DNA from 4 places in the Pseudalkalibacillus sp. A8 genome. Region 1 is predicted to be linked to each of the others. Evidence: riboswitches for the same ligand, from Rfam matches in the RefSeq annotation. Region 1 holds a riboswitch; each other region holds the start of a gene.
The links. A riboswitch is a leader RNA that binds a small molecule or an ion and turns the genes downstream of it on or off. The one in region 1 is predicted to bind S-adenosylmethionine.
Positions count from the first base shown of each region.

Region 2: another riboswitch for S-adenosylmethionine. It lies ahead of ACJROX_RS08190 (peptide-methionine (S)-S-oxide reductase); the one in region 1 lies ahead of ACJROX_RS09300 (PLP-dependent aspartate aminotransferase family protein).
Region 3: another riboswitch for S-adenosylmethionine. It lies ahead of ACJROX_RS06215 (2,3-diketo-5-methylthiopentyl-1-phosphate enolase); the one in region 1 lies ahead of ACJROX_RS09300 (PLP-dependent aspartate aminotransferase family protein).
Region 4: another riboswitch for S-adenosylmethionine. It lies ahead of metE (5-methyltetrahydropteroyltriglutamate--homocysteine S-methyltransferase); the one in region 1 lies ahead of ACJROX_RS09300 (PLP-dependent aspartate aminotransferase family protein).

Region 1 covers NZ_CP174509.1:1,792,598-1,797,505, reverse strand. Annotated here, with positions in the region: gene acsA (acetate--CoA ligase) at 1-201, opposite strand, end outside; gene ACJROX_RS09300 (PLP-dependent aspartate aminotransferase family protein) at 419-2,212, opposite strand; SAM riboswitch class I at 2,291-2,403, opposite strand; gene ACJROX_RS09295 (O-acetylhomoserine aminocarboxypropyltransferase/cysteine synthase family protein) at 2,430-3,746, opposite strand; gene ACJROX_RS09290 (homoserine O-acetyltransferase) at 3,801-4,883, opposite strand.
Region 2 covers NZ_CP174509.1:1,575,488-1,580,395, forward strand. Annotated here, with positions in the region: gene ACJROX_RS08170 (SDR family oxidoreductase) at 1-122, shown strand, start outside; gene ACJROX_RS08175 (hypothetical protein) at 448-573, shown strand; gene ACJROX_RS08180 (hypothetical protein) at 640-909, shown strand; gene ACJROX_RS08185 (alpha/beta fold hydrolase) at 1,248-2,117, shown strand; SAM riboswitch class I at 2,384-2,499, shown strand; gene ACJROX_RS08190 (peptide-methionine (S)-S-oxide reductase) at 2,588-2,953, shown strand; gene ACJROX_RS08195 (L-cystine transporter) at 3,175-4,557, shown strand.
Region 3 covers NZ_CP174509.1:1,187,478-1,192,385, forward strand. Annotated here, with positions in the region: gene ACJROX_RS06200 (acireductone dioxygenase) at 1-532, opposite strand, end outside; gene ACJROX_RS06205 (methylthioribulose 1-phosphate dehydratase) at 555-1,181, opposite strand; gene ACJROX_RS06210 (2-hydroxy-3-keto-5-methylthiopentenyl-1-phosphate phosphatase) at 1,178-1,846, opposite strand; gene ACJROX_RS06215 (2,3-diketo-5-methylthiopentyl-1-phosphate enolase) at 1,843-3,096, opposite strand; SAM riboswitch class I at 3,208-3,319, opposite strand; gene tnpB (IS200/IS605 family element RNA-guided endonuclease TnpB) at 3,465-4,616, opposite strand.
Region 4 covers NZ_CP174509.1:4,696,818-4,701,725, reverse strand. Annotated here, with positions in the region: gene metE (5-methyltetrahydropteroyltriglutamate--homocysteine S-methyltransferase) at 59-2,362, opposite strand; cobalamin riboswitch at 2,510-2,700, opposite strand; SAM riboswitch class I at 2,755-2,861, opposite strand; partial or broken gene ACJROX_RS24000 (peroxiredoxin) at 3,274-3,865, opposite strand; gene clpP (ATP-dependent Clp endopeptidase proteolytic subunit ClpP) at 4,285-4,884, opposite strand.

The DNA.
Region 1 (4,908 bases):
ATGTAACGCCATCTTTTCCCCGTATCCGTCCTCCACATGACGATCGATGACTTCATAGGCTGCGTTAAGCTTCCCATCAGTACTGAACGGCAAACCTGCAATCACTTTTTCCCATGAAAAAGAATCCTTCACTTTCTCATAGCTTTTAAGATTGTACTCACCCTTCAACGGTGGTAATGTATCGATTTCTCTTTTTCCCATATCCACTTCTCCTAGCCTCTTGATTTATGAATGGACCGCCTCGGCATTGTCAGATCCAAGCGGTTGAGAATTCTGTTTTATAGTTTGACATACTCTGGCTTCCGCGGTTTCGTGGTCTTGCTTCCTCGCTCCCCTAACCTCTTTTTTTATGTTTGTCGTGATTTTTTGTCGAGATACTTCCCAATGGTTTCGCGATTTCCGTAACTCGCCTCAAACCTCAAATATCACAGGCATATGTGGAAATTGTTCCACGGAGCCGCTGTGCTTCTTTATACGTGCAACGATTATGGACCACCTGGAGTCCTGCATCCTTCGCAATCTGTGCAGCTTTTTCAGAAACGACCCCCTCTTGCAACCAGAAAACTCTCGGTTGTGTGATCGCCGCTTCTGCTGCTATTTCAATCGCTGCTTCTGGGCTCCGGAAAACCTGGACGACATCTACAGGACCTGGAATGCTCTTAAGATCTGGGTATGATGGTTCTCCAAGGATCTCTTTTTCACGTGGGTTGACCGGGATGATCTTATAACCTAGACGCTGCATCTTCCGAGCCAGACGGTGGCTTGGTCGAGCTTCTTTCCCGCTCAAACCTACGATTGCGAGTGTCTTTTGTCGTTGGACCTCTTTCCCGTTGATTTCTTCACGGACATATGGAGAGGATAGTGCCCAGCGAATCACTCCCTCATCGTTGATTACGATTTCTGTTTTACCATTCGCTGATTGCCCTGTCGCTTTGAACAATGCCTGATCAAGATCATTGATGAGATCACGGACAGATTCGACCCCTACTGATAAACGGACTAGTTCCTCTTTTACCCCGGTCGCCTCCAACTCTTCACGAGACAGTTGTTGATGTGTGGTCGAAGCCGGGTGGATGATCAAGGATTTCGCATCTCCAACGTTGGCCAGGTGAGACCACAATGCAACATTGTTTATCAGCTTGCTTCCAGCCTCTTTTCCGCCTTTGATTCCGAAATTGACGACTGCCCCGAAACCTTTCTTCAACACTTTTTTACCGAGTTCATGTGATGGATGGCTTTCCAACCCAGGATAGGAGACCCATTCCACTGCAGGATGCTTTTCGAGTAATTCTGCAAGTTCTTGCGCATTCTGGTTATGTTTTTCAACTCGGAGGTGCAGCGTTTCAAGACCTTGCAGCAACAGGAATGCGTTGAAAGGACTCAAGCATGCACCGAAATCCCGTAAGAGCTGTACCCGCAGCTTCGTGCTGAACGCAAGTGTTCCGAAATCATTGGCATAAACAAGTCCGTTATAGCTTGGATCCGGTTCAGTGAATCCCGGAAACTTAGGAGAATTCCAGTTGAAACGTCCTCCATCTACGACGATTCCCCCGATGGATGTTCCGTGGCCACCGATCCATTTTGTTGCAGAGTGGACGACGATATCCGCTCCGAGCGTTATAGGTTTACAAACATACGGTGTTGCAAACGTGTTATCAATGATGAGCGGAACCCCTGTCTCATGTGCAACCGAAGCAACCGCTTCGACATCCAGCACGTTCAAACTCGGATTCCCGATAATTTCAGCAAACACAGCTTTGGTTTTATCGTTGATCGCTTCTTTAAAATTGTCCGGGTTGGATGGGTCTACGAAACGTACTGTAATTCCGTATCTCGGCAATGTCGTCGAGAACAAGTTATACGTACCGCCGTATAGATTCGTAGCAGCTACGATTTCATCTCCGGCACTCGCTAAGTTCAAGATTGATAGAGTGATCGCCGCCTGACCTGAGGAAGTTGCAACTGCCGCTACTCCGTCTTCCACGAGCGCGAGCCTCTTTTCGAATACATCGACCGTCGGATTCCCGATTCTCGAGTAGATGTTTCCAGGCTCATCTAATGCAAAGAGCCTTTCTGCATGCTCGGTGTCATGGAATACATAAGAACTGGTCTGGTAGATCGGAACGGCACGTGATCCGGTTGTCGGGTCAGGCGCCTGCCCGCCGTGCAGTGATAAGGTTTCAATATCGTAAGTGTTGAATGTATCTGTCATTTGTTAGTCCCCCTGATTGGTTGTGTTCTCTATTTAAAAAAGCCCTCTTCGATAAGAAGAAGAGGGCTTCGACCACTCTTCTTATCTATCAGGATTGCTCCTGCAGGAATTAGCACCTTTTCAAGTTCAATCAAAAACTTGATGGTTGCCGGGTTTCATCGGGCCAGCCCCTCCACCGCTCTGGATAAGAAGTCAATTATTCTTTTTTAAATGTAACTCAATTCACTTGTTCAACCTTGGACGCCAATCCTGTCGCCGCTTCTATCGCTTGCTCTAAATCTTCTATAAGATCCTCTACATTTTCAATTCCCACTGACAATCTGACAAGATCTTCCGTTACACCTGTAGATGGCAGTTCCTCCGGTCTCAACTGCTGGTGGGTCGTGCTTGCCGGGTGGATGATCAGGCTCTTAGCGTCCCCTACATTGGCGAGGTGTGACCATAATTCAACATTGTTGATCACTGATGCGCCTGCATCCCGGCCGCCTTTGATTCCGAAAACGACGACTGATCCAGCGCCTTGAGGCAAGTATTTATTCGCAAGCTGTTTCGATGGATGGCTCTCTTGTTCAGGATAGAGCACCCAATCCACGCCTGGATGTCCCTCGAGGTATTCAACAATCTTCCTAGCGTTTGCTACATGCTCTTTCACCCGCACATGCAATGTCTCCAATCCTAACGCAAGCTGAAAAGCATTGAATGGACTTAACGATGCTCCTGTATCCCGTAAAAGCTGGACACGTGCTTTCACAATGAAGGCAGCTTCAGGCAGCGCTTCCGCATATACGATACCGTTGTAGCTATGGTCCGGTTCTGTGAATCCAGGGAATTTCGGCGAATTCCAATCGAACTTCCCTGCATCGACAATGACCCCCCCCATGGTCGTTCCATTACCACCAAGCCATTTCGTAGCTGAATGGACGACGATATCTGCACCATGCTCGATCGGCCTTAACAAATAAGGGGTAGCAAGCGTGTTGTCGACGATGAGTGGAATACCGGCTTCATGTGCGATTTTCGCGATTGCTTCAATATCAAGCACATGCAGCCCAGGATTTCCAATCGTTTCCGCAAAGATCGCTTTCGTTTTCGGGGTGATTGCACGGCGGAAATTTTCTGCGTCCTGCGGATCGACAAAATGAGTTGTGATCCCATGTTTAGGGAGTGTGGTCGAGAACAAGTTATACGTCCCACCGTATAAAGTCGAAGCTGAGACGATTTCATCACCTGTCTCGGCAATGTTGAAGATCGCTGCTGAGATAGCAGCCATTCCACTTGCGAACGCTAATCCACCAAGCCCTCCTTCAAGCTCGGTCACCCGTTCTTCGACAACATTGACCGTCGGATTACCGATTCGTGAATAGATGTACCCTTCTTCCTTAAGTCCAAAAAGGTCTGCAGCATGTTCTGTATTATCAAACTTGTAAGCATTTGATTGATAGATCGGCAACGCTCGTGCACCTGTAGCAGGATCAGGTTGCAGTCCTCCATGTACCCCTACTGTTTCAAAACGATATTTTTTTTCTTCACTCATGTCATTCACTCCTCATTTTTTATATTTTATATATTGTGATTTATCATTAATCCTTCAAGCTTCTAATCTCGCATCTTCTACATCCAGTTCTGCCAACTGCTCCTCGACGAAGTACCCCCATTTTTCGAACTCTACCAAGAATCCATCGTGACCGAATTTCGAATCGACTTCATAAAATTCTGCAGTGCCACCGAATTGTTGGATGGTTTTCACGAATTCATGCAATTTTTCAGGCGGGTAAAGCAGGTCCCTTGTAAAACTGATCGCAAATACAGGAACTTGCAGTTGCTGGATCGCATGGTCTATGCCGCCTCGGTCACGTCCCAGATCATGGCTGTTCATCACCTCGAGCAGACGAAGATAACTGTTGGCGTCAAAGCGCTCGGTAAGCTTCTGGCCTTGATAGGATAAGTATGATTCAATATCGTACGTTGGGAGCCCTTCCGATATGATATGGTTCCGCTCAAAGCGTTCTTCAAAAAGGACATCTGAGCGGTAAGTGATCATCCCGATCATCCGTGCAAGGCTCAGTCCCTGTTTCGGAAGCTTTCCTTCGCTCCAGGCAGGATCTTGCTGGATCGCAAGACTTGAAATATGGTTGAATGCAATCGCGTAATCACTAAACTGAGGCGTGACAGCAATCGGGAAAATACTATCGATGAATTCAGGATACATGACTCCCCATTCGAGGACCTGCATCCCGCCGAGCGATCCCCCAATAACTGCCCTTAAATGATTGATATTGAGGATATTCAGTGCTACGAACTGAGCTTCTACCAGGTCCCGGACTGTCAAGCTGGGGAAATTATTGTGATAGGGCTCCCCCCTTTGCGGATTGACTGATGCCGGACCAGTTGAACCGTTACAGCCACCGAGTACATTGAAAGTGATGACTTGATAGCGCCTCGTATCGATGTAGCCGCCTTCCTTGATCAATCCGTGCCACCAACCAGGTTCATCTGAGGTGCCGACTGTATATTGGTTCCCCGTCAACGCATGACAAACCAGAATGGCTGGTGCATTCCGAGGGCCACATCTTTCATAAGCGAGTTCCACTTCATCAAGTTTTTCCCCGGATTCCAATATAAAGTTCGGAATTTGCACCGTTCCTGTTTTATAAAAATTGGGCTTCCTCAATGTCAGGCCTCCTTTGTTATTTTTA
Region 2 (4,908 bases), 220 kb from region 1:
TCCAGAAAGGCATTAGAGAAGGTACACTTGAAATCGATAGCAATGATTTCGAAAAACTTCTTGGGCGTCCAGCTACACCAATTAGTGAGGGATTAACTCAAATCGTTAAAGGTATCTCTTAAACAGCATATTTGAACTTAGTTTAAAACCGACCTTCTTCCATTAGAAAGGTCGGTTTTTAATATAAGAATGATGCAATGCCAATTCAGAATAAACAAACAATTATTTGTATTCAATATTTTAACCACTCTTTTCAAGTCAATAATAAAAGAATGTTATTCCATAAGGGCGCTTTTCTGAATAAGGAAAGCGTCTTTCTTCATGAAAAAAGCCAGATTATGAGCTTTTTGAACAGGACAGATTCGTTTAGGGGGATTTATTAATAAAAGGATTTTAAGGATGGGAGTCGAATTTTGGTTTTATAAAGAAATTTAGGGGGGGAGAAATATGCAAAAAGTAGTTGAGGGAATCAATCATTGGATAAAAAGATTACCAGAAGAGTACAACTCTATGTCTGAAAAAGATATTTCTAATCGACCATTACCAAATAAATGGTCTAAAAAAGAGATTTAAGGACATCTATGTGACTCTGCCATAAATAATATTGAAAGATTTATAAAAATTCAATATGAAGAACCAGTGTATGTTATTCAATCGTATAATCAAGACCAATGGGTAATGGTTCAGAATTATCAAAATAGACCACTTCATGAAATAGTAAACCTTTTTCAGACATTAAATAAGCAAATTGTTAATATTGTTAAGAATATTCCTAACGAAAAGTTATCCAACCTATGTGATATAGGAAATAATCAACGTAAAACACTAGAGTGGCTTATACAAGATTATCTTGAGCATATGGAACACCATATTCACAATCAAATCTTGATTGAAAATAACGACTTATAAATTTAATTCTTATTCAAGTAACGGACGCTTTTCTGTAATATGAACTGCACCCTTTTTTATGAATAGGGCCATTTTGTTGAATAAAGGTAGGTATTTCAGAAAGGGAGTTAGAAGTCAATATTATTTGACGTGTTACTGAATAACAGGAATTGCTCAATTTACTAAATATTCATCTTATATCCCCGTACCATACCGTGTTCTCAAAAATAGTAATCGAAAAGAAATATTGAGAAAGTGTATGTGAATAATCTAATGAAAAGGGTTTATCTAGATAGAAAAGATTAAAACAATACCAAAGGGAGTAATCCGACAAACATACAAAGGAGGAAAAATTATATATGCCATATAATAACGAAAGGATAGTCCGAGCTAACGGGGTTGACCTCTGCGTTGAGACTTTCGGTAATCCCAAGGACCCTGCAATCATCCTTATCAGCGGCGCGCCGTTGGCCTGCTCAATGCACTGGTGGGAGGACGTGTTCTGCGAGCGCCTCGCAGCAGGCTCCCGATTCGTTATTCGCTATGACACCCGCGACTTCGGCCGATCTGTCACCTACGAGCCGGGGGACACGCAGTATAGCCTCCGCGATCTGGCTGCGGACGTCGTCGGCCTGTTCGACATCTTCCGACTGGCCGACGCCCATCTCGTAGGTTTCGGAGTAGGCGGATGGATTGGCCAACTGGTGGCACTTGATTATCCTGATCGGGTTACATCATTAACTCTAATTTCAACAAGACCCAACGCTCATGGTCCTACTGATCTCGACCTTCCAGAACATTCGGAGGAGTTCATGGCACACATTAGAGAAGCGCCGGAGCCAGACTGGTCAAATCGGGCAGAAGTGATCGATTACATTGTCGATTTTCAATATGCACTTTCCAATTCACATTTTTTTGACAAAACGACTAAATATGACCTTGCAGGGCGCATCTTCGATCGCAGCACAAACATTGCGTCGAGTATGAAAAACCCACCTCTTATTGACAAGGGCGATCGTTGGAGGGAACGACTCGGAGAGGTGGGTGCTCCAACTCTTGTGATTCATGGTACCGAGGATCCCTTCTTTCCCTATGGAAATGCACTTGCCTTAGAGAAGGAGATCCCTGATACCCAGTTGCTCACCTTAGAAGACACCGGTCACGAGCTTCCTCGGGCGGTCTGGGACGTTGTCATACCAGCGATTTTGCAGCACGCGTCAGACGATTAACACTCGCAAAAAAAAAGCAGGAGAGCATTGGCTTAGATAATGAAGGGGTGTCGGTTTGCAGTCAACCTAATTGTTTATTAAAGAAAAGGGCGCAATTCTTTAAGTGTGTCTTTTTGAATTGGGCAAGATTGTGGTGTAAGAATCGTTGAAGGAGATTGATATGTAAATTCAATTTATTTATTTTCATGATATTACTTGAATTTTAGATAACTGAATGATAATATCAGTAACAATAAAATATTTAAATAAAAATAAATAGCGATAACTTCTTATCCAGAGTGGTGGAGGGATAGGCCCTATGAAACCCGGCAACCATCAAGTCAAAATATTGTCTTGAACGGTGCTAATTCCTACAAAGGTGTCAACCTTTGAAAGATGAGAGGAAAGTATGTAATAATACGAACCTCTCTTTAAACAAAGAGAGGTTTTTTAAATGGAAAGAGGCTTATCGCTCAAAGGAGCGAGATTAAATGGAAAGAGCAGTGTTTGGTGCAAGCGGGTTTTTTAGTCAAAAAGCTTTTATTACAGGTTTTCGTGGTATTGAAAATGTTCGAATAGGACATCTAAGAGGGAAAAATCTAGATATAGTAGAAATATGGATTAATCCCTGGAAGGTATCTTATAATGAATTATTAGAATTGTTTTTTGACTTACATGACCCAACATCTAAAGAAGGAAATCAATCATTGATTTTCTTCTCTGATAAAAACCAATTAACATTAGCTAAACAAAAGAAAAGTGAGCTGAAACATATTTTTAAAGATAAAATTATTACAAGAATTACTCCAGCATGTGAACATATTAATGACCTAAAAGAGATAAAATTTATGTCTTAATAAAAATTTCACATTGTAACCACAGAACATCGCAATAAGTAAAATACTTCCTATTCAGCGGCCTCCGGTTTTTCTTAGGGATATTACTCGGAGCATAATATGTATTTAAAATAATCGAAAAAGTAAGAATAGTAAAAAATATTCTAATTCCTACTTAAATTATAGGAATACACGTATTAAAATTTCGTAAAATAGATTAATAAACGAAAAGGGGGAAAAAGATGAACACATTTCTTATCTTCGTAAACGTCGCGGTATTATTATTGCTTATGTTTGGTTTGTTCTTAATGCAAAAGAAGCATGTATCTTTTTCAAAACGCGTATTCACAGGCTTAGGTTTAGGTATTATTTTCGGTTATATAATTCATGCAATCTATGGAACTGGGCATGAAGTTACAGTCGGAACAATTGATTGGTTTAGCATTGTTGGCAGTGGTTATGTAAAACTATTACAAATGGTTGTAATGCCGCTGGTATTCATTTCAATTGTCGGAGCGTTTACGAAATTAAGATTGACTAAAAATATCGGGAAAATTAGTTTCCTTGTCATTGGAATACTGCTTGGAACGACTGCTATTTCGGCAGCAATTGGAATTGGTTCCGCGTTAGGATTTGGACTTGATGGCATAGAGTTAACTGCTGGTGATGCAGAGAACGCTCGAAATGAGCAATTACAGGAACGTGCTGTGACTGTAGAAAATATGACGATTCCTCAACAAATCCTTGAGTTAATTCCAAGCAATCCATTTCTAGATTTAACAGGTGCTCGTGCAACCTCTACAATTGCAGTTGTATTTTTTGCTGTATTTGTCGGGATTGGCTACCTTGGAGTAAAACGAAAAGATCCTGAGCCTGCTGAATTTTTTGCGAAAATTATCGATAGTTTATACGCTGTTATCATGAGAGTTGTAACGTTAATTCTCCGTCTAACACCATATGGTATCCTGGCAATTATTACAAAAGTTGCTGCTACAAGTGATTATGACGCATTCATGAAATTAGGCAAGTTTGTTGTGGCTTCTTATGTGGCATTAATTTTGGTGTTTATTGTGCATTTACTGTTGTTGTCATTTGCAAAACTAAACCCTGTAAATTATGTAAAAAAAGGGCTGCCAACTTTAACATTTGCCTTTACATCACGTACAAGTGCTGGAACACTGCCGATGACAATTAAGACACAAACAAAGGATTTTGGTGTTTCGGAAGGGATTGCAAACTTTGCTGGTTCCTTTGGACTTTCAATTGGTCAAAATGGATGTGCTGGTGTTTATCCGGCAATGTTAGCCGTTATGGTAGCTCCAGCCGCCGGTGTTGACCCTACAAGTCCATCATTTATTATTTCTCTAATTTTGGTAGTGGCAATCAGTTCATTTGGTGTCGCAGGTGTCGGGGGAGGAGCAACCTTTGCAGCTCTCATCGTACTATCCGTCATGAATCTTCCAATTGCGATTGTTGGGCTGTTAATCTCAGTTGAACCTCTTATCGACATGGGCCGTACTGCTGTAAACGTCAGTGGAGCAATGACATCTGGTATCCTAACAAGCAGAGCCACAGGAGAATTCGAAAACGAAGTCTACCAGCAGCAAAATGTTGTAGAAGCGTAAATTAAATTGGTGACAGGCACCATTCATGTACAAATAATACATTTTTTATGTGCTAGACCGACAGTGCTCAAATGTTAGTACCTGACCCCATACATTTTATTCTGAATATCATATTTGGCTATCCAATTTTTAGCTGAAATAAATCATAGGAAATTACTTTATAATTAATTCTAATTTTTTTGAAAGGCTCGCTTAAGTTGACAAACCAGTTCAACCATAAATGCTCCGAGTGTATTAACTGTGGTAGAGCCATGCTTAGAGAAAAAAGAGTCCCAAGTGAAAAGCATTTGGGATTCTTTTTAGTTGCATTAGTGATTTTGTGTATATCCAACTAATAAGGTGATCCAGGAG
Region 3 (4,908 bases), 610 kb from region 1:
CGAATTCAGGATCTTTGTAAGGATGCGCTACCCAGCCGGATGGATCGATGAACAGGCGGACAGCTACTACTTGGCGATCATCCATCAAAGTGAAGAAATGCGGCGTCTCGACCGGTACGGAAATGACATCGCCGGCTTCCAATTCGACATCAAAATAGCCGAGGTCGTCTTGACCCTTGATGATGAAAATACCGTGACCTGCTGTAATTGCACGGACTTCATCTTCTGTATGCACGTGGACTTGCTCGAATTTTTTCAACAATGCTTCTAGGTCCGGTGTTTCTTCAGAGAGTGCAACGACATCCCAGCTTACATATCCATTCCGTTGTGCGAGTGAGCGGATCTCCTCATCGAATACTTCGAGTGTTTGCTGCTTCTGTTCATCATTGATCCTACAGTTTTCTTTCAATTCGTCTGGGAGCTTGCTCGTATCCCATTTTTCGTAAAGTACCCCTTGATTCTGTAGAAATTCGCCGACTGCCTTGTCTCCTTCAATCGCTTCGTTCGTGTTTCTGATTTTAATGACTGCCATTTTCAATCTCCTCCTTAAAAAATTATGAAAGACTTAAGCTTTTATATGATCTGATTTTCAGATGATAGGAAAATAGAAACTCAAAAGCCTCCAAGTATTTCTTTGCCTCAAACGCGTTTTTGCCCCAGACGGTTATCCCGTGGTTTCGGATCAGAATCCCATAAACATCTTCCCTTAGATTTGCCGCCATTTCCTTTGTCAATGTTGGAATATCCGCATGGTTTTCCACGATCGGTACTGTGATTTTTGCATCCTGTTCCCATAGCCCGAAGGCTTTGATCAGCTCCTGTCCTTGAAACACGACACACTTTTCATCGCCGTAAAGCTCTGAAATGACGTTGTTGTCGACGGTGTGGACATGGAGGCAGCAGGCTGCATCCGTCCGCTCATAGATTTCCTTATGGATAAGCGTTTCTGCTGAAGGACGTAACACTGTTTCCTCAACCGGTACACAGTTTTCATCCACAAGGACAAAATCTTCTGACGTCCGTTTCCGTTTATCTTTCCCGCTTGCTGTCACAAGGAAATTGAGTGGGTCTGACTGGACTTTGATCGAAAGGTTTCCGCTTGTACCGGGAAACCAATCACGAGAAGCAAGTTCATCTTTTACATCGGCAAGCTCATTCCAGTACTTCTTCAACTTACTCATACCAGCTCCTCCTGTCTTTGTTTCAGAATTCCGATGACATCGTAGAAGGTTTCGAATGCTCTGTAATCCAGGTCCAATTCACGGCATTTCTCGGTTAAAAAACCTCTTGAGATCACCTTGTCTGCTATTTTTGCTGCCTGTAAGTCTGTGATCGAATCACCAATCACGATCCTGTCGTATTGTTTAGGATCATAGTTTCTTAAAATCGAAGGTTTGCAGCAGCCACAGTCATTGTCGCAATAACGATCACACGGATGTGGCCAGGTGATTCTGATCCTTTCGCCGGTGAAATCACTGCCGTTGCAGTAAATATCATGGCGCTCAATGTCAAAAGGCACAAGCAATCGATAGACGAAAAAATCAATGCCTCCGCTAACCACAAGCAGTTTGATGTTCTGTTCTTTCGTAAAGGCTACGAATTCTTCAAAACCTGGACGGAATTCAGCCTGACGGATTGCATATTCTTTAATATCATCCTTCAAATCTTTCGGAAGGAGCGAAAACATCTTTCCGACACCTTCACGGATAGAAATCCGCTGGGATAAAATCAAATCCTTCAATTCTTCCCATTCTGGTGGCGCAAACTTTTTCATAATAGTAATGATATTGTCGCTCATAGTAATCGTACCATCGAAGTCACAAAAGATGATCGGTTGTCTGCTCATGATTTTGATTTCACCTTCGCAGGACCCCATAGATCAAGCGCTTTTTTCAGTGGATCACTTACTTCAGCCACTTGTTCCAATGACCGGCCGTCCAATACACCATCAATTGCATCGCGGAATGCTCTGCCGCCAGCGTCTGCTCCGTCCGGATGACCGTGGATTCCGCCACCAGCGTTGATGATGCTATCCTCACCGAAGTCATTGATGAGCAGTGGCGTCAGTCCCGGGTGGATGCCGGCAGATGGAACAGGGAAAGCTCTTTTCAATGGACCTTCATCAACTGTCAACGCTTCAGCAATTTCTTGCGTTTCCCCCTTATCCAGCGCTACACTTCCATACGGTGACGGGAACAGAACATAGTCTGCACCAGCCAGTCGTAAAAGCTTTCCGAGCAGGACTTTATTCGAGACACCGTAAAATGGGGAAGGTGTGATCGCTCCGCTGAACGCTGGGTGCGCCATGATCGGTACATTGATTTCAGGGTCTTCCGCCAAAGCCTGCAGGGTGTCTAACCCATAGGCAAATACATTTAACAACAGGGAGTTGGCTCCAAGTTCCACTGCCCGCTTCGCTTTTTCCTTCAAATCGAAGGTCCGGCCAGTCAAATTGGCAGCATACAAAGTCCGGTGGCCCGTTTCCTCATACACTTCCTTTAAAACCTGCAGTCCGGACTTGATCCTTGATTCGAATGGCGTCTTTTCGTTGTCGAAGAGGATCTCATCATCCTTGACGATGTCGACACCGCCCAGGGCTTGAAGCCGCATCTGATTGTCGAGGTCCTGCTGCTCCTTACCGATCACGCCTTTGAAAATGCTCATCAGCAATGGCCGGTCATAAACGTCGAGTTTCTCTCGGATACCAGAGATTCCAAATTGCGGACCAGGATACTGAGAAAGCAACAGATCCGATAACTCAATATCGAGCAGCTTGATTTCCCCATCCAATGAAAGTTTACCGAAGATTGTCGTCAAAATGGCCGGGATGTCGTTACTGAAGTTAGCGGAAGGGTAGGCAATCTTGATGATTCCCTTCGTCCGTTTTCCTCCAAAAAAGTGATCCGCTTTTTCGTCTTCAGGAAGGTAGGTGACGTCAATCACTCTCCCTTTATGTATGCTCAACTGCTTTTGCTCCAAAGCTGGCAGGTTCGTCCATGATCCGACTGTCAATCCGAGTGCGATCGATTCCGCTTTTTTCTCAAGATCTTCTTTTTTGTCATGCAGCAGGTAGGTAGCAATGATTTTTTCACTCATGACGTTCACCCTTTCAAGTATTTAACAAATTTTAAAGGTTATCATTCTATTAACCCATATAAAAAACCTCTTCCCACAAGAGGAAGAGGTCGATTGATTGCGGTCTCCATCCTCTCATCTGTCAGCTCTAAAGCTGCGAGAATTAGCACCGTGTTTTTAACTACAGTTAAAAGCCGGTTGCCGGGCTTCTTCGGGCTCGTCCCTCCACCTCTCTTGATAAGAGTCATACGATTGAATTCCAGTTAAATAGATTTATAACACGGATTATTACACGGAAATTCGTGCATGTCAATTCCCTAACTATTATTTTATTTAATTGAACCTCTCGCCACTTAACGACCTTACGGTCTGTTTGAAGTGGGAGATTCCTAAGAGCACCAGTGCAACCACCGGTTCTTAACTAGGCTATCCCCGCAGTTCCTGCGGTTTAATCGTAATGCTTCATTACGAATATTGATACTTGCGTTCATGTCTCGATCGTGATGTTCGCCGCAAGAAGGGCAATCCCATTTACGCAATCCGAGATTTTTAACATCTTTGTTTTTGTATCCGCACTTTGAACATAGTTGACTAGAGGGAAAATTTTTTGCGACAATGACCACTTGTTTGCCATACCACTTCGCTTTGTATTCAAGCATCATACGGAATTTCGACCAACTAACCTCACTGATAGATTTGGCTAAATGGTGGTTTTTCAATAGATTCCTTACTTGTAAATCTTCTATACCGATGATGTCGTGGTTTTTGACAATACCGGTCGAGATTTTATGCAAGTCATCCATTCTTGCATTGGTGATTTTCTCATGCAGTCGTGCAACCTTTATCCGTTGCTTATGCCAGTTGGAAGAACCCTTTTTACGCCTTGAAAGCGTACGTTGTGCTTTGGCTAATTTCTTTTCAAGTTTGCAAAAATAGTTGTGATTCTTATGTATTGTTCCATCAGACAAAATCGCAAAGTCCTTGAGGCCAACATCGATCCCTAAAGCTGAACCGGTTTTAGGTAACGCTTCAACCTCTGTTTCAACAAGGATGGATACAAAATATTTTCCGGTTGGATGACGTCGAACCGTGACATTCAGGATACGACCTTCAACCTCACGACTTTTGGCAAACCTGACTAAGCCAAGTTTAGGCAACTTGATTTTGTTGCCTACAATCGCAATATTGCCGTTCGTGTGCTTTGTTGTGTAGGATTGTACATTATTCTTTTTAGACTTAAATCGTGGTGCTTTGTTTTGTTTCTTGAAGAATCGAGTATACGAATCAGCAAGATTTTTAAGAGAGGATTGTATAGCAATGCTGTCAACTTCTTTTAACCAAACCAATTTTTTCTTAAGTTGTGTTAATTGAGAAGAGCAAGTGTTATACGATAACCCTTTGCCTGTTTCACGGTAGGTATCGTTCCATTGAGCTAAAAAATGATTAAACACAAAACGAGAACAACCAATGGTTTTAGCGATTAAGATTTCCTGTTCTTTGTTTGGATAGATCCGAAACTTATACGCTTTTTTGATTAACATGGCTGATCATCTCGCTTAAAGGGAATGTATGTTCTTATTCTAACACAACGAGGTCCACTTTGCCTAACCCCAACCGACATTCATCTCCCACCTACTCATTGGGATACGCCCTTCACATTCCTTGAGGTGGGAGTCTTCTGTCGGTAAACGATAAAATTAGTGAGAGGTTTTGAGAAGTTAAGCGTTTGGATCATTCCTTAACAGGATATTTTTCTTTTCTTGGAAAAACCTGTTGACAGTTGAGAAGGTGTTCTGTAATATTCTTTTCAAGTTAGTTTTTACATTCCAATAA
Region 4 (4,908 bases), 2.9 Mb from region 1:
TCTATCTTTGAAAGAAAAAGGGGAGCTTGATCAAAAATGCGATCACAACAGTCTTCGATTATCCTTGTACCGAAGTTGTCTGCTTTTCTCGTACACGAAGGGCTGCTTCCTGCATATTTTTCAGGGCGGCGATGGATTCTTCGATACCGCGGGTCTTCAAGCCGCAATCAGGGTTGACCCAGAATTGGCGGGGGTCAAGGACCTGCAAAGCACGGAGAATGCTTTTTTCCATTTCTTCGATACTTGGGACGCGAGGACTATGAATATCGTACACGCCAAGTCCGATTTCTTTGTCGTACCCGATTTTCTCAAAGTCTTCAATTAATTCGCCGTGACTACGGGCAGCCTCAATCGAAATGACGTCTGCATCCAGTTGGTCGATCGTATCGATGATTTCCCCGAATTCGGAGTAACACATATGAGTATGGATTTGTGTTTCATTTTTCACCGATGAAGTAGCGATTCTGAACGCATAGATAGCTTCATTAAGATACGCTTGCTGTTTGTCTTTTTTCAGCGGCAAGCCTTCGCGGAGTGCAGGTTCATCAACCTGAATCATGCCGATGCCGTTGTCTTCCAAATACTTGATTTCTTTTTGCAATGCCAGGGCGATTTGTTTTGTGACCTCGGACGGTTTTATGTCATCTCTGACGAAGGACCAGTTCAGAATCGTGATCGGTCCTGTAAGCATTCCTTTGACCGGTTTCTTCGTGAGTGACTGGGCATAGATGATTTCCTTGACGGTCATCGGCTCTGGTAAAGCTACATCACCAAAAATGATCGGCGGCTTCACACAACGGGAACCGTAAGATTGAACCCACGCATAATCTGTAAAGGCGAATCCTTTGAGCTTTTCACCAAAGTATTCGACCATATCGTTCCGTTCGAATTCTCCATGAACGAGAACATCGAGTCCAATTTCTTCTTGGAGATCAATCCATTCGGATGTTTTTTCTTTAACGAAGGTTTCGTAAGCTTCTGTTGACCATTTCCCTTTACGGAAACGGGAGCGTGCCTGCCTGATTTCCGTCGTTTGCGGAAGGCTTCCGATGGTTGTGGTAGGCAGTAAAGGTAGCTGGAAAACGTCCTGCTGCAAAGCCTGGCGTTCGATGAAAGGGAGGGCACGGGCTGGCTCTTTTCCTTTCCATTTTTCCACTTCCTCCTGAACGTCCGGGTTGTTGCGTTCCGTTGAATTCCAAAACTGATCAAGACGGCTCATCTGCTTCTCTACCTCAGCAGCGATACTGTCTTTTCCATCGTTTACACCTTTGGTCAAAAGGACGGTCTCCTGTAATTTCTGGTCAGCAAAGGCCAAAGCGTGCTTCAGTTCATCATCTAATCGTTCTTCTGAATCGGTCGTAACCGGTACGTGCAGCAGGCTGCAGGATGGCTGGATGACCAATTGTTCATCATTGACATGCTTACGTATCACTTCAATTTGCTGCCATGTTTTCTCCAAATCACTGCGCCATACGTTCCGGCCATCGATGAGACCTGCGGCAAGGGTTTTGTCAGCAGGGAAGCCATGTTTTTTCAGAGCGGCAAGGTTTTCTCCATCATCATGGATGAAATCGATTCCGATGCCGTCGACAGGGAGAGACAGGACTTCTTCATAGTGATTGATCGATTCAAAATACGTTTGCAGAAGGACTTTCAATTCAGGAAGTTCCAGTCGAATGTTACCATAGACTTCTTTAAAATAGGCAAGCTCTTCTTTGTCCAGGCCCGTGCATAAAATCGGTTCATCGATCTGGACCCATTCTGCGCCTTCCTTTTTCAGTTCCTGCAGCACTTGTATGTATAGAGGAACAAGTGCTTCCAGAAGATTTCCAAACGTTTCCTTTTCATACCCTTTCGCAAGTTTTAAAAAGGTGATCGGGCCGAGAAGAACTGGCTTACTAATAATGCCTAGCTTTTCTTTCGCTTCAAGGAAATAGGAAAGCGGGCGATTTTCTGTCAGGTAAGGTTTTGCATCGTTTTCAATTTCAGGGACGATATAGTGGTAATTGGTATTGAACCATTTGGTCATTTCGGACGCGACTGCTACCTTGTTCCCGCGGGCGATATCAAAATACGTTTGAAGCAGCGATTCTTCCCCTGATGACTGGAAACGCTGCGGGATGAATCCGAACATGACTGCTGTATCAAGCACATGATCATAATAGCTGAAGTCCCCGGTTGGGATCCAGTCGACGCCAAGATCCTTTTGCTTCTTTAAGTCCTGCAAGCGAAGCTGTTCCATTTCCTCAAGCAATCCCTTTTCGGTCCGCTTTCCTTTCCAAAACTGTTCAAGTGCTTTCTTCCATTCACGTTTTTCACCGATTCTCGGGTAACCGATGGTTGAACTTTTTGCTTTTTGCATTGCCATTCCTCCATGTTTCTTTTTTCAATCCAATAAAAAAATCCCTCTTTCCTAGAAGAGAGACGGCGGAGCGGCATAGGGAAAAAGCTGTCGAAGAAGACAGACGAATCCCGTAAGATGCCAACACCTGCCTATTCCTCGTAGGTCGTAGTGTAGGGTTCCATAGGCAGGTCTCCTGACTTATGCTCTTCACAAACCTGCGCCTTCCCATACTGAGATAGTGACATGCTTGCAGGCTGCTCCCAAATACAGTGGCGGGACCGTGCCGGAATCTCACCGGACTTCCCTTTTAAGCTGGAACTGCATAGAGGTCCAGCACCTGTGGAACGTCGATATTTGACTGTCAATCACAAAAAAACCTCTCGGAGGAGAGGTTTCGATTTGAAAGACCTCTCTCATTTCTCAAAGCATTCGCTTTGCTGGAATTGGCACCAAGCTCCATCGTTTGGTCGGTTGCCGGGTTTCATAGGGCCAGTCCCTCCACCACTCTGAATAAGAGATTTATAAATTGGATTAATAAAAGAATACTAGCATGGCCGTCAAAAAGAGTCAAACACTGTTTTTTAAAAATTATGTTTTCCAACTAAGGCGGCTGGAGAGCACATAGAAAAACAAAGAAAGGGGTCGTGACAGTTTTGTACATATCAACAGAATAGATTTCCACTAAAAATTCATGTACATCTTTGAAAAGGATGCCATTATTTTAGGTTGAAGTGCTTACCAACGCACAACCGAACTTTGTTTAGTTCGAGCCTCCTCGTCAGCTTTCCAGTGACTAATCGGGTCGCTTCCACTTTTCTTTCAGATCACTGTTCAGGAGTGAATTTCGGAAATATCAGCAAAAAGACTCCGGCCAAGGAAATACCGAAATCATCTTCATAATTCGCTTTTTGATTATCTAGAAGGCGATGTCAGATTTTCCCGATCATAATCGAATTCCTCTTTATGCCTGGTTGGCCGGGTAACCAGTTGGCTGGGACGCCTTCGCCTGTTTTCCGTCCATGCTGGATTCCCTGAAGCAATCTTAAAATTTCAAAAATGTTCCGCCCAACCTCAAGAGGATTGACCAGTTTGGAAACGATCACTCCGTCAGGATCGATAATCACAGTAGCCCGAAGCGCCGCTCCTTTCTTTTCATCCAGTACACGATAGGCACGGGTGATCACCTGGTTCCGATCGCTGACCAACGGAAAATTGACTTTTGAAGCCGAAGGAGAGGTTTCGGTGAATACTTTATGTGCGTGTACACTGTCTGTGCTGATTGCCAACACTTCTGCATTCAATGAACGCAGCTTAGGATAAAATAGCAGCGACCGCCGCTAATTCAGTCGGTCAAACGAAAGTAAAATCACTTCCATAGAAAAAGAGGATGACCCATTTCCCTTTATATGTTTTAAGTGATACATCGATGATTTTCTTTTCAACGTTGTTGTAAGCTTCAGCATTAAAGTGAGGTGCCTCCTCTGTCGTTTGTCCACAAAATGGTAAGTTACATGTTTCCAGATCTTCAACATTAAGTCGACCATCGAGTTCTTTCAAGTGATCACCCCGAAATTTTGTCCTCCCTCATTACTATTTCTGGTATTCTTAAAATATACATTGAACCGAGGTACAGGATTAATAGAGAAGAGGGGAGAGATCCAAGATGCTCAACCTTGTATGGATCGGTTTTTTTCTGATCCTCGCCCTGTTTTTCTATTTGCGGATCAGGATTGGGCGCACCAATCAATCTTACCGTTCAAATTGCCAAGTGTGCAGAAAAGCATTCAAGCCGCCTGGCTTGACCTTCAATCGGTTACCGAAGTATTGTCCGTATTGCCAGGCAAAGCTTCGGTAAAACCATTAGAATGTGTGTTTATGATCACTAGCATTTGGCAACAAAAAACTGACCCCGATTTAATCGGAGCCAGTCTCTTGAACGATTATTTACTATCTTGGGTTACCGGTTTTTCGATGACCTCGTCAATCAGACCGTATTCTTTCGCTGCAAGAGCACTCATGAACTTATCTCGATCTGTGTCACGTTCAACAACTTCTAGTGGTTGCCCTGAACGTTCTGCGATGATTTTGTTTAGTTTTTCACGCATTTCGATGATTCGACGAGCATGGATTTCAATGTCAGCCGCTTGACCTTGTGTTCCGCCTAGTGGTTGGTGGATCATCACTTCACTGTTCGGAAGTGCGAAACGCTTTCCAGGTTCTCCAGCTGTAAGTAAGAATGCCCCCATTGATGCTGCCATACCGATACAGATTGTGCTGACTTTCGGCTTGATGAATTGCATCGTATCATAAATCGCCATACCTGAAGTGATGGATCCTCCAGGACTGTTGATATAAAGCGAAATGTCTTTGTCAGGATCTTCAGCAGCTAAGAATAATAATTGCGCTACAATCGAGTTTGCAACATTGTCATCGATCGCGCTTCCTAACATGATGATACGATCTTTTAGAAGGCGGGAGTAAATATCATAGGCACGTTCCCCGCGGTTCGTCTGTTCAATAACTGTTGGGATCAAGTTCATTTCAGAAATCCTCCTCTTTCCATA